2 regions of the Bacillus sp. GW821-FHT11D08 genome follow, and region 1 is predicted to be linked to the other one. Evidence: riboswitches for the same ligand, from Rfam matches in the RefSeq annotation. Region 1 holds a riboswitch; the other holds the start of a gene.
The links. Region 1 has a riboswitch for S-adenosylmethionine ahead of AC1RRX_RS06775 (phosphoadenylyl-sulfate reductase). Riboswitches for the same ligand answer to the same signal wherever they lie in the genome.

Region 1 (4,858 bases):
GAAGAGCTTCTGCTGCATAAGCCGCTGTTAGAAACGGTCGTGCATTACGGCAAAATGGCGGAAGAGTGCGGGCTGGACGGAGTGGTATGTTCGGTGCATGAAACAAAAGCCATTTATGAAGCGGTCCGGCCTTCATTTCTGACAGTCACACCGGGCATCCGCACGGCCAGTGACGCAGCTGACGATCAAGTCCGGACGGCGACTCCGTTATTTGCGAAAGAAAACGGTTCGTCAGCCATTGTCGTGGGCCGCTCAATTACAAAAGCGGAAAACCCCGTTGAAGCATATGAAGCAATTAAACTGGAATGGGAGGGCGTTCGCCGATGAAACAGGCTATCGCAAAACATCTATTACACATTGAAGCTGTCTTTTTACGCCCGAATGAGCCGTTTACGTGGGCGAGCGGCATTTTATCACCGATCTATTGTGACAACCGTCTGACATTGTCGTATCCAAAAGTGAGAAATGATGTGGCGGACGGGCTCGGCAAACTGCTGAAAGAGCATTTTCCCGAGGCGGAGATGATCGCGGGCACTGCAACGGCGGGCATTCCGCATGCTGCGCTTCTCGCAGACCGTGCAGGCGCACCGATGTGCTACGTCAGAAGCAAACCGAAAGCGCACGGCAAAGGAAATCAAATAGAAGGCGCCATTAAGAAAGGACAAAAAACAGTCGTGATTGAAGACTTGATTTCTACCGGGGGCAGCGTGCTTGAAGCTGCAGCGGCCCTTCAAAGAGAGGGCGCGGAAGTCCTCGGCGTCATTTCCATTTTTACATACGGACTGCCGAAAGCAAAAGAAGCCTTTAAAAAAGCGGGTCTTCCTTATTACTCGTTAACGGATTATGACACGCTGATTGAAGTCGCGCTTGAAAACGGAACGATTCATTCAGATGACATTGAGAAACTGAAATCATGGAAACAGAATCCCGAGTCAAAAGATTGGTTTAAAAAATAATGACAATAAAAACAGGCCTCAGGGCCTGTTTTATTATTCCTATCAAAAAACTCGGGTTGACTTCTGTTAGAATTGTGCTAAAATTTAGTACAAATCTAAAAAGCTTATCAAGAGCGGCTGAGGGACTGGACCGATGACGCCCGGCAACCTGCGTGTCATGCAAGGTGCCGCATCCAGAAAAATGCACAGCATTTTGAAGATAAGGGCTATACCGGGTCACTGTCTTTCATTCCGCTGGATTGAAAGTTTTTTATATGAAAAAAAGATTGAGGGATAAGACAACCGGCAGAAAACAACAGCTGTTTGATTGTCTCCGGGAGGAGGAAAGGAAAAATGCTAACGTATGACACATGGGAAGAGCCGGCGATTACATTTCCGGAAGACGATTCCTATAAAGGCGCGCTGTCCGTTTTAAAATGGGCATACGGCCACTACGGAGACCAGCTTGTTTACGCGTGCAGCTTCGGGATTGAAGGCATCGTCCTGATCGATTTAATTTCTAAAGTAAAGAAAGACGCGGAAATCGTGTTTCTCGATACGGGTCTTCACTTTAAAGAAACATATGAAACGATCGAAAAAGTGAAAGAGCGTTACCCGGGACTGAACATTATCCTGAAAAAGCCCAGCCTTACTCTTGAAGAACAGGCCGAGGCGCACGGAGATAAACTGTGGGAAAGAGAACCGAACCAGTGCTGCTACATCAGAAAAATTCTGCCGTTAAGAGAAGCGCTCGCAGGGCATCCGGCATGGCTGTCCGGCCTTCGCCGGGATCAAGGGCCGAGCCGGGCGAATACGAATTTCCTGAATAAAGACGACAAGTTTCAATCGATTAAAGTATGCCCGCTGATCCATTGGACATGGAAAGACATCTGGAGATATACTTCCAAGCATGAGCTGGATTACAATATCCTCCACGATCAGGGGTATCCGAGCATCGGCTGTGAACCGTGCACTTCACCTGCGTTTACCGCGGAAGATTTGCGGAGCGGCAGATGGAACGGCATGGCGAAAACAGAATGCGGACTGCATGAATAAAGGAGCTGCCCGATGGAATTAGCCGCTATTTTATTCTGCCTGTTTTTTGCCATGAATATCGGAGCCAGCGGAGCCGCGGCTTCAATGGGAGTCGCTTACGGGTCCGGCGCAGTTAAAAAGAAAACGTATGCGCTGATCATCTGCGCGGCCGGAGTCCTGTCAGGGGCGGTTATCGGCGGCGGTGAAGTCGTTAAGACGATCAGCGGCGGAATCATTCCCGAACAAACCATTACGCTCACCATTGTCTGCATTATTATCGGATCGGCGGCGCTATCATTATTCACGGCGAATGTGCTCGGCATTCCGCTGTCGACGAGTGAGGTCACTGTCGGGGCGATTGTCGGTGTCGGCGTCGCGTACAAAGTATTGTTTTTACAGCATCTTTTAGTCATCGTGAGTTTTTGGGTGCTCGTACCGTTCGTCGCGTTCTGTTTCACGTTTCTCGTCTCGAAGGTATTCAGTTCTCTGAATATTCGAGTCATTTCGAGTCGGAAACAGAAGATTTTAGGGATTGTGCTGCTGATTGCGGGGTTTTGGGAAGCTTTTTCAGCCGGAATGAACAATGTCGCAAATGCGGTGGGCCCTTTGGTTGCTGCGGGCGTGCTCAGCGTGTCCAAAGGAACGCTGTACGGAGGCATCTTTGTCGCTCTCGGCGCTCTGCTTTTAGGACGCAAAGTGCTTGAAACCAACGGGAAAAAGATTACGAGATTTTCAGCCGGAGAAGGCATACTGCTTTCAGGAACCGGCGCGGGGCTTGTCATTATCAGTTCCGTCTTCGGTCTGCCGGTCCCATTGGCGCAAGTCACATCATCATCAATTATCGGTATCGGAATGGCCAAAAACGGGCCGAACGTTTTTCATAAAGAAGTCGTGAAAACGATGCTCAAAGTATGGGTCGTTTCACCGTTTTTGTCACTGTCGATTTCGTATTTGCTTGTCTCCCTGCTGTTAAAAGGAGATTACTATTCCATCTTTATGATGGCCAGCGTGCTTTTGGCAGCTGGCGGAGCCGCCAGTCTGATGAAAGCCATCCGAAAAGAGAAACGCTCTGTCCATGAACAAGGCGGAGGCATTTAACTATTAATCTGAGTTTATTTATCTGTTAACTGGGAGGAATCATGTATTATGAGTTTAGCACCGCACGGAGGAACATTAATTAATCGGGTAAATGAGCAGTATGATCTTACATCCGTCCAAAAAGAAATTGAGCTTGATTTGATTTCGTTCGCTGATTTAGAGCTGATCGGGATCGGGGGGTACAGCCCGATTGAAGGATTTTTCACAGAAAAAGATTACGTGTCAGTCGTTGAAAATATGCGTCTGGCATCCGGGGTTGTCTGGTCCCTGCCGATCACGCTTCCGGTCGATTCAGATAAAGCGGCTGAGCTTGCCGTCGGCGACACGGTGAAACTGACTTACGGCGGAGAAACATACGGCGTAGTCGACATCGAAGATATTTATACGCCGGATAAACAAAAAGAAGCCGTTCACGTATATAAAACCGATGATGCCGCGCATCCGGGCGTGAAAAAATTATTTTCACGCGGCGATACGTATGTCGGCGGGCCGATCACATTAGTTAAAAAAGCGTCAAAGCAGTTTCCCGAGTTTACATTTGAACCTGCCGATACAAGACGAAGCTTCGAAGAAAAGGGCTGGAAAACCATCGTCGGTTTCCAAACGAGAAATCCGGTTCACCGCGCCCACGAATATATCCAAAAAACCGCGCTTGAGACGGTTGACGGCCTGTTTTTGAACCCGCTCGTCGGTGAAACAAAATCAGATGACATTCCGGCGGATGTCAGAATGGAAAGCTACCAGGTGCTGCTCGATCATTATTATCCGAAAGACCGCGTGTTCCTCGGCGTATTTTTGGCGGCTATGCGGTATGCGGGGCCGAGAGAAGCCATTTTCCACGCGCTTGTCCGCAAAAACTACGGCTGCACGCATTTTATCGTCGGCCGCGATCATGCCGGCGTCGGTGATTACTACGGCACATATGAAGCGCAAGAGCTGTTTGATCAATTTACAGCGGATGAACTCGGGATTACACCGATGAAATTCGAGCACAGCTTCTTCTGCCAGAAATGCGGCAACATGGGAACGGCCAAAACATGCCCGCATGACAGAGAAGACCACGTCATTCTGTCAGGAACAAAGGTCAGAGAAATGCTGCGAAGCGGCGTCATGCCGCCGGCGGAATTCAGCCGTCCTGAAGTTGTCGAGGTGTTGATTAAAGGGCTGAAAACGAAAGAAGAAGCAGGCGTTTCTTAAGGAGGAAAATAGAGTGACAAATCGTGATATCGTGTGGCATGAAGCCTCAATAACGAAAGAAGAATACCAGCAGAAAAACAAGCATAAAAGCTCTATCCTCTGGCTGACGGGCTTAAGCGGTTCAGGAAAATCCACGATTGCAAACGCCGCAGCGCGCGAGCTGTTTGAACAAGGCTATCAAGTCATCGTGCTTGATGGTGATAACATCCGCCACGGCTTAAACAAGGACTTAGGTTTTTCCGATGATGACCGCAAGGAAAATATACGCCGCATCGGGGAAGTGGCGAAGCTTTTCGTTCAGCAGGGAACCATCGTCATCACGGCTTTTATTTCTCCGTTCCGTGAGGACAGAGATCAGGTGAGAGAGCTTGTGGCAGAGGGCGAATTTAATGAAATCTACGTGAAATGCGATCTCGATATATGTGAAAAGCGCGATCCGAAAGGTTTATATAAAAAAGCAAGAAATGGTGAAATTCCGTTCTTTACGGGGATCGACTCGCCGTATGAAGAGCCGAAAGCGCCTGAGCTCGTACTTGATTCAGGGAAATGTGAACGCGAAGAATGCACCGGAAGACTGGTTGACTTTGTGAAAA
Region 2 (4,858 bases), 280 kb from region 1:
TCTGCGGCCCAAGTTAAATATTCATCCCAATCCTGCGTTTTTAACGGCAGTCCTTCGCGGAGCGCGGGTTCATCCACTTGGATAATCTGAATACCGGCATCTTCAAGCGCTTTTACTTCTTTTCTGAGGGCAAGCCCGATCTGGAAGGCGATTTCTTTTCTTGAAATATCCACACGCGGGAATGACCAGTTTAAGATGGTGACAGGTCCCGTCAGCATGCCTTTCATGTGTTTTTCCGTCAGCGATTGGGCGTAGACCGTATCTTTTACCGTCATCGGTTCGATAAATTCGACATCTCCGAAAATGACAGGCGGACGTACGCAGCGTGAACCGTAAGACTGCACCCATGCATATTTCGTAAAGGCGAATCCGGCCAGTTTTTCACCGAAGTATTCGACCATGTCCGTCCGCTCGAATTCTCCGTGAACGAGCACGTCTAAGCCGATTTCTTCCTGAATGTCAACCCAGCGCTTCGTTTCCGCATTAATAAAGGCTTGGTACTGTTCATCCGTCCAATCTTTTTTCCGCCATTTTTGCCGTGCGCTCCGCACCTCTGCAGATTGAGGGAAGCTTCCGATTGTCGTCGTCGGCAGAAGGGGAAGACCGAGTGATTCATTCTGCAGCGCCAATCGTTCTTCAAAGCTTGCCGGCCGGGAGAAATCTTTTTCCGTCAGCTGATTCAGCTCTTCTTTTTGAGCTGAGTTCGCTCCTGTTGCGAATGCTTTTAAAGCCTTAAGTGCCGTTTTTGATTCTTCGATCTGCTCACTGACGGCCGCTTTGCCGGACAGAAGCCCTTCTTTTAAGACGCCGAGTTCCGCCAGTTTTTCTTTAGCGTATGACAGGCCGTTCAGCAAATCCTTTTCAAGATGCTCGTCAGGGTGTTTCGCCACCGGCACGTGCAGAAGGCTGCTTGAAGGCTGAATCCATAACTCCTCAACATCAGCGTGGCTGAGGATATCCAGAGCTGCATCAAGGCGTTCTTCAACATCGATTTTCCAAATGTTGCGGCCGTCGACCACACCGGCTGCCAGCACTTTATCTTTCGGGAAGCCGTGCTTTTTCAGCTGATCAAGGTTTCTGCCTTTATCATGCACGAAGTCAAGCCCGATTCCCTGTACGGGATAAGAAACGAGTTCTTCATATGCATCAACCGAATCGAAGTATGTCTGCAGAAGGACATTCAGTCCTGAAAGCTCTTTTGTGATCGCTTCATAGAGTTCTTTTGCGGCACGGACGTCTTCAGAAGAAGCTGTCACAAGGGCCGGCTCATCGATCTGAACCCATTTTACGCCTTCAGCTTCAAGTTCTTTCAGCAGCTGAACATAAAGAGGAACAAGGCGTTTTTGAATCGCTTTCGCTTCTGATTCTTCGTATCCTTTCGCAAGTGTGACGAATGTGTACGGACCGACGATGACAGGTTTTGTTTCCGCTCCGAATTCTTCTTTGATCCGGCGGTAGTCGTCAAGCTGTTTGTTTCTCGTCAGACGGAATTCAATGCTTTCGTCATATTCAGGGACGATGTAATGGTAGTTGGTATTAAACCATTTCGTCATTTCACTGGAAACGGCGTCTTTTACACCGCGGGCAATCGCAAAGTATGTATCAACGGGATCCGTGATGCTGCGGAATCTTTCCGGAATCCAGTTAAAGCTGACGGCGGTATCAAGCACATGGTCATAATGGGTGAAATCAGAGACCGGCACGATATCGATATGTTGGTCAAGCTGTGTTTTGACAGCTGATAAGAATAAACCGTCAAGTTCTTTAAGAAACGTTTCTTTGTCAGTGTTTCCTTTCCAATAAGCCTCAAGCGCTTTTTTCCATTCTCTGTTCAAGCCGATTCTCGGAAAACCGAGGTTCGAAGTTTTGATTGTTGTCATTAAGTTTCCTCCTTTAAGTGAGATGTAACAAAAAAGCCTCTTTCTCATGAGAGAAAGAGGCTTTAACTTCAAAATGCAAGCCTCTCTTATCTCTCAGATCACGTCTGATGGAATTAGCACCGTGCCTTATGAGACAGTCGTCTCGGCGCAAAAATCACGCGCCCCATTTCACAATGGAATTACGGTCGGTTGCTGTTGGGGTCAAAAGGCCAATCCCTCGCCCAACTCTCGATAAGAGAAAATATTTCAATTTTTTTGAAAAGTTACATCATTTGTTGGTTATCTTATCAGTTTATTCAGATCACTGTCAATAGAAAATCTCACATTTTAAAAATTGGTGATGTGACAAGCTGATCAATCATTATATGAGAAAAATATCAGAAAGACAGCAGCTGTGCCTGTTCGGCTCTTTCCATCAGCACTTCAGGCGCGTCTAAATACAGGAATCCGTTCCCGGCCAATGTTTTGGCGATGTCCAAAGGAAGGGTCCGCCGCACGAGCTGGGCGTAGACTTCAGCCTCAGAAAGCGTCCGCTGAAACGCGTCCTGTTCAAGCCCTTTTATTAAGGCAAGCGCTCCGCTCACATGCGGGGCGGCCATTGAAGTGCCCGTCAGTTTCCCGTATTTATGGTTGGGAAGGGTGGAGAGAATATTTTCTCCCGGAGCCACCAGGTCAATCTCTTTATTGGCGTTTGAAAATTCAGACGATTTACGGGCGATTGAGACTGATCCGACTGCGATCACCTCGTTGTAAGCGGCTGGATACGACAGTTCCTCTGTACGTTCGTCTCCGTCGCCTTCGTTTCCTGCCGCGCAAACGACCAGAACACCGCTTTTTACCGCATTTGTGACGGCTTCTTTCAATTCAGGCACATCGCTTGGCCCGCCGAGTGACATGGAAATAATATCGGCCTTTTGTTCAACGGCGTAGTTGATGCCGTTAATGATCCATTCGTATTTGCCGCTGCCGTTTTGACCGCCGAGAACTTTAACGATTAAAAGGCTTGCTTCCGGCGCGACACCCGAAATTCCGCCGTTTGAATCATTGGCGGCAATCGTTCCGGAAACGTGTGTCCCGTGTCCGTTATAATCGGAAATCGCGTCTTCTTTGCCTCCGTCATCATCGGTGAAGTTTTTCCCGCCGACAATCCGGTCTTTCAAATCAGGATGATTGATGTCGCAGCCTGTGTCAAGCACCGCGATTTTAATATCCTTGCCTTTAAACCCTTTTGCCCACAACTCTGGCGCCTTAATCACTTTAATCCCCTCTGGAAGCTCGTTCACCTCCATGATCTGTTCATCCGTGACATAAGGAATCAAATGCATTTCACCATTCATAAAAAAGCCCTCCTTTTTTATGCTTGCGAGTGGATACAAGGGTGTTGCTACTATTTTATGGCAGAGCATGCCGGCCGGAAAGAGTCATTTGAAGCATTTTCATAAAAAAGGCGTAATCTATCGCACTAAAAAATTTCAAATAAATGGATAGTTTAACAGCTTTTATTTTCATTCATGATCCGCTGACGGTATAATTGGAAATGGGAAAGGAGAAGAGATATGAAGATAAGTGAAGCATTATACAACTATTTTTCAGAACAAGTGGATCAAATTGCGAAAGAGTGGATCGAAACGATGGAAGATTCGGATCCGAATTCGATTTATTCTTTGACAAATCCCGTCATCACAGAAGAACTGACGGAGCAGGATAAAGAATTTTACCGGCATATTAATAAAATGTATATCATGCCGAAAAAAGAATTTTTAGAAGAGTTCGAGCAGTGGGTGATTGAGCTTGCGAAAGACCAGAAGCATCTGGATACTCCCGTACAGTATGTGGTCCGTGAATTCATGAGAAACCGGAGACTATACATCAGTTATTATGATGCGTTTGCCGATAAACATGAATCTTCGTTTGCACAGGGAGAAAGGAAGAAATGGGAGAATTTAATTGTACAAGTATTTGATTTTACGATTTACACGTTTGTCGATCATGCCGAGCATAACTCAAAAATGCAGCTGAATGCGCAAAGAGAAATGATTTTGGAGTTAAGCTCGCCGGTTATCACGCTGAGCAAACGGACGGCGCTGCTGCCGCTTGTCGGCGATATTGACACGGAGCGCGCCAAATTCATTCTTGAAAATACGCTGAGCACATGTGCAAAACGGCTGATTGAACATCTGTTAATTGACCTGTCGGGTGTAGTGGTTGTCGATACGATGGTGGCGCATCAGATTTTTAAATTAGTTGAGGCGCTGAAATTGATCGGCGTCACGTCCACTTTATCCGGAATCAGGCCGGAAATCGCTCAAACCGCCGTACAGCTCGGCATTAATTTCTCAGATATTACGATCAAGTCCAATCTCGCTCAGGCTCTCAATTATCATCAATAACATACATAACAAAACAGGCTGCCGAATCACTCCGGCGGCCTGTTTTTATACAAACAACAATGAAATGAGCCAGCTTGCGCCGAATAACAGAAGCACGAGCAGGAAAAAGCACCAGTCGGCGCGGCGCACGGTAACAGTTCTGTAAAACGTGCGGTTTCGGCTCCCCGTAAAGCCTTTAGATTCCATCGCGATCGCCGTGCGTTCCGCCTTTCTGATTGCGCCTGCCAATAGCGGAATGGTGAAGCGCCTGAAGGCGGAGAGCTTTCCTTTCAGCCCGGAATCAGACCCCGCGCCCCTGATTCTGTGCGCCTGCCGGATGATCAGGATTTCATCTTTCAGAAGAGGGAGAAACCGGAACCCCGCGATAACGCCGTATGCAAGCTTGGGCGGCAGCTTACACTGCTGAATCAGACTGAGCATGAACAGAATCGGATCGGTTGTGAAAAGAAACATCATCGACAAAGCGGAAAAACATAAAATACGAAACGCGATAGAAATCCCGAGCGCCGCGTTATCAATGTTGACGGCAATCGGCCCGAGCTTAAACAGCAGGTTGCTTCCGGTTGTCGGGACGTTTCCGAATACGGC

Region 2: it holds a riboswitch for S-adenosylmethionine, as region 1 does, so the genes downstream of both, metE (5-methyltetrahydropteroyltriglutamate--homocysteine S-methyltransferase) here and AC1RRX_RS06775 (phosphoadenylyl-sulfate reductase) in region 1, are expected to answer to the same signal.

What each region holds. Positions count from the first base shown of each region.
Region 1 is NZ_JBXARS010000002.1:641,004-645,861, forward strand. Features, by position in the region: gene pyrF (orotidine-5'-phosphate decarboxylase) at 1-327, shown strand, start outside; gene pyrE (orotate phosphoribosyltransferase) at 324-956, shown strand; SAM riboswitch class I at 1,058-1,162, shown strand; gene AC1RRX_RS06775 (phosphoadenylyl-sulfate reductase) at 1,290-1,991, shown strand; gene cysP (sulfate permease) at 2,004-3,068, shown strand; gene sat (sulfate adenylyltransferase) at 3,117-4,265, shown strand; gene cysC (adenylyl-sulfate kinase) at 4,279-4,858, shown strand, end outside.
Region 2 is NZ_JBXARS010000002.1:364,061-368,918, forward strand. Features, by position in the region: gene metE (5-methyltetrahydropteroyltriglutamate--homocysteine S-methyltransferase) at 1-1,880, opposite strand, end outside; SAM riboswitch class I at 1,964-2,118, opposite strand; gene AC1RRX_RS05590 (S8 family peptidase) at 2,258-3,217, opposite strand; gene AC1RRX_RS05595 (STAS domain-containing protein) at 3,437-4,270, shown strand; gene thiX (HMP/thiamine ABC transporter permease ThiX) at 4,316-4,858, opposite strand, start outside.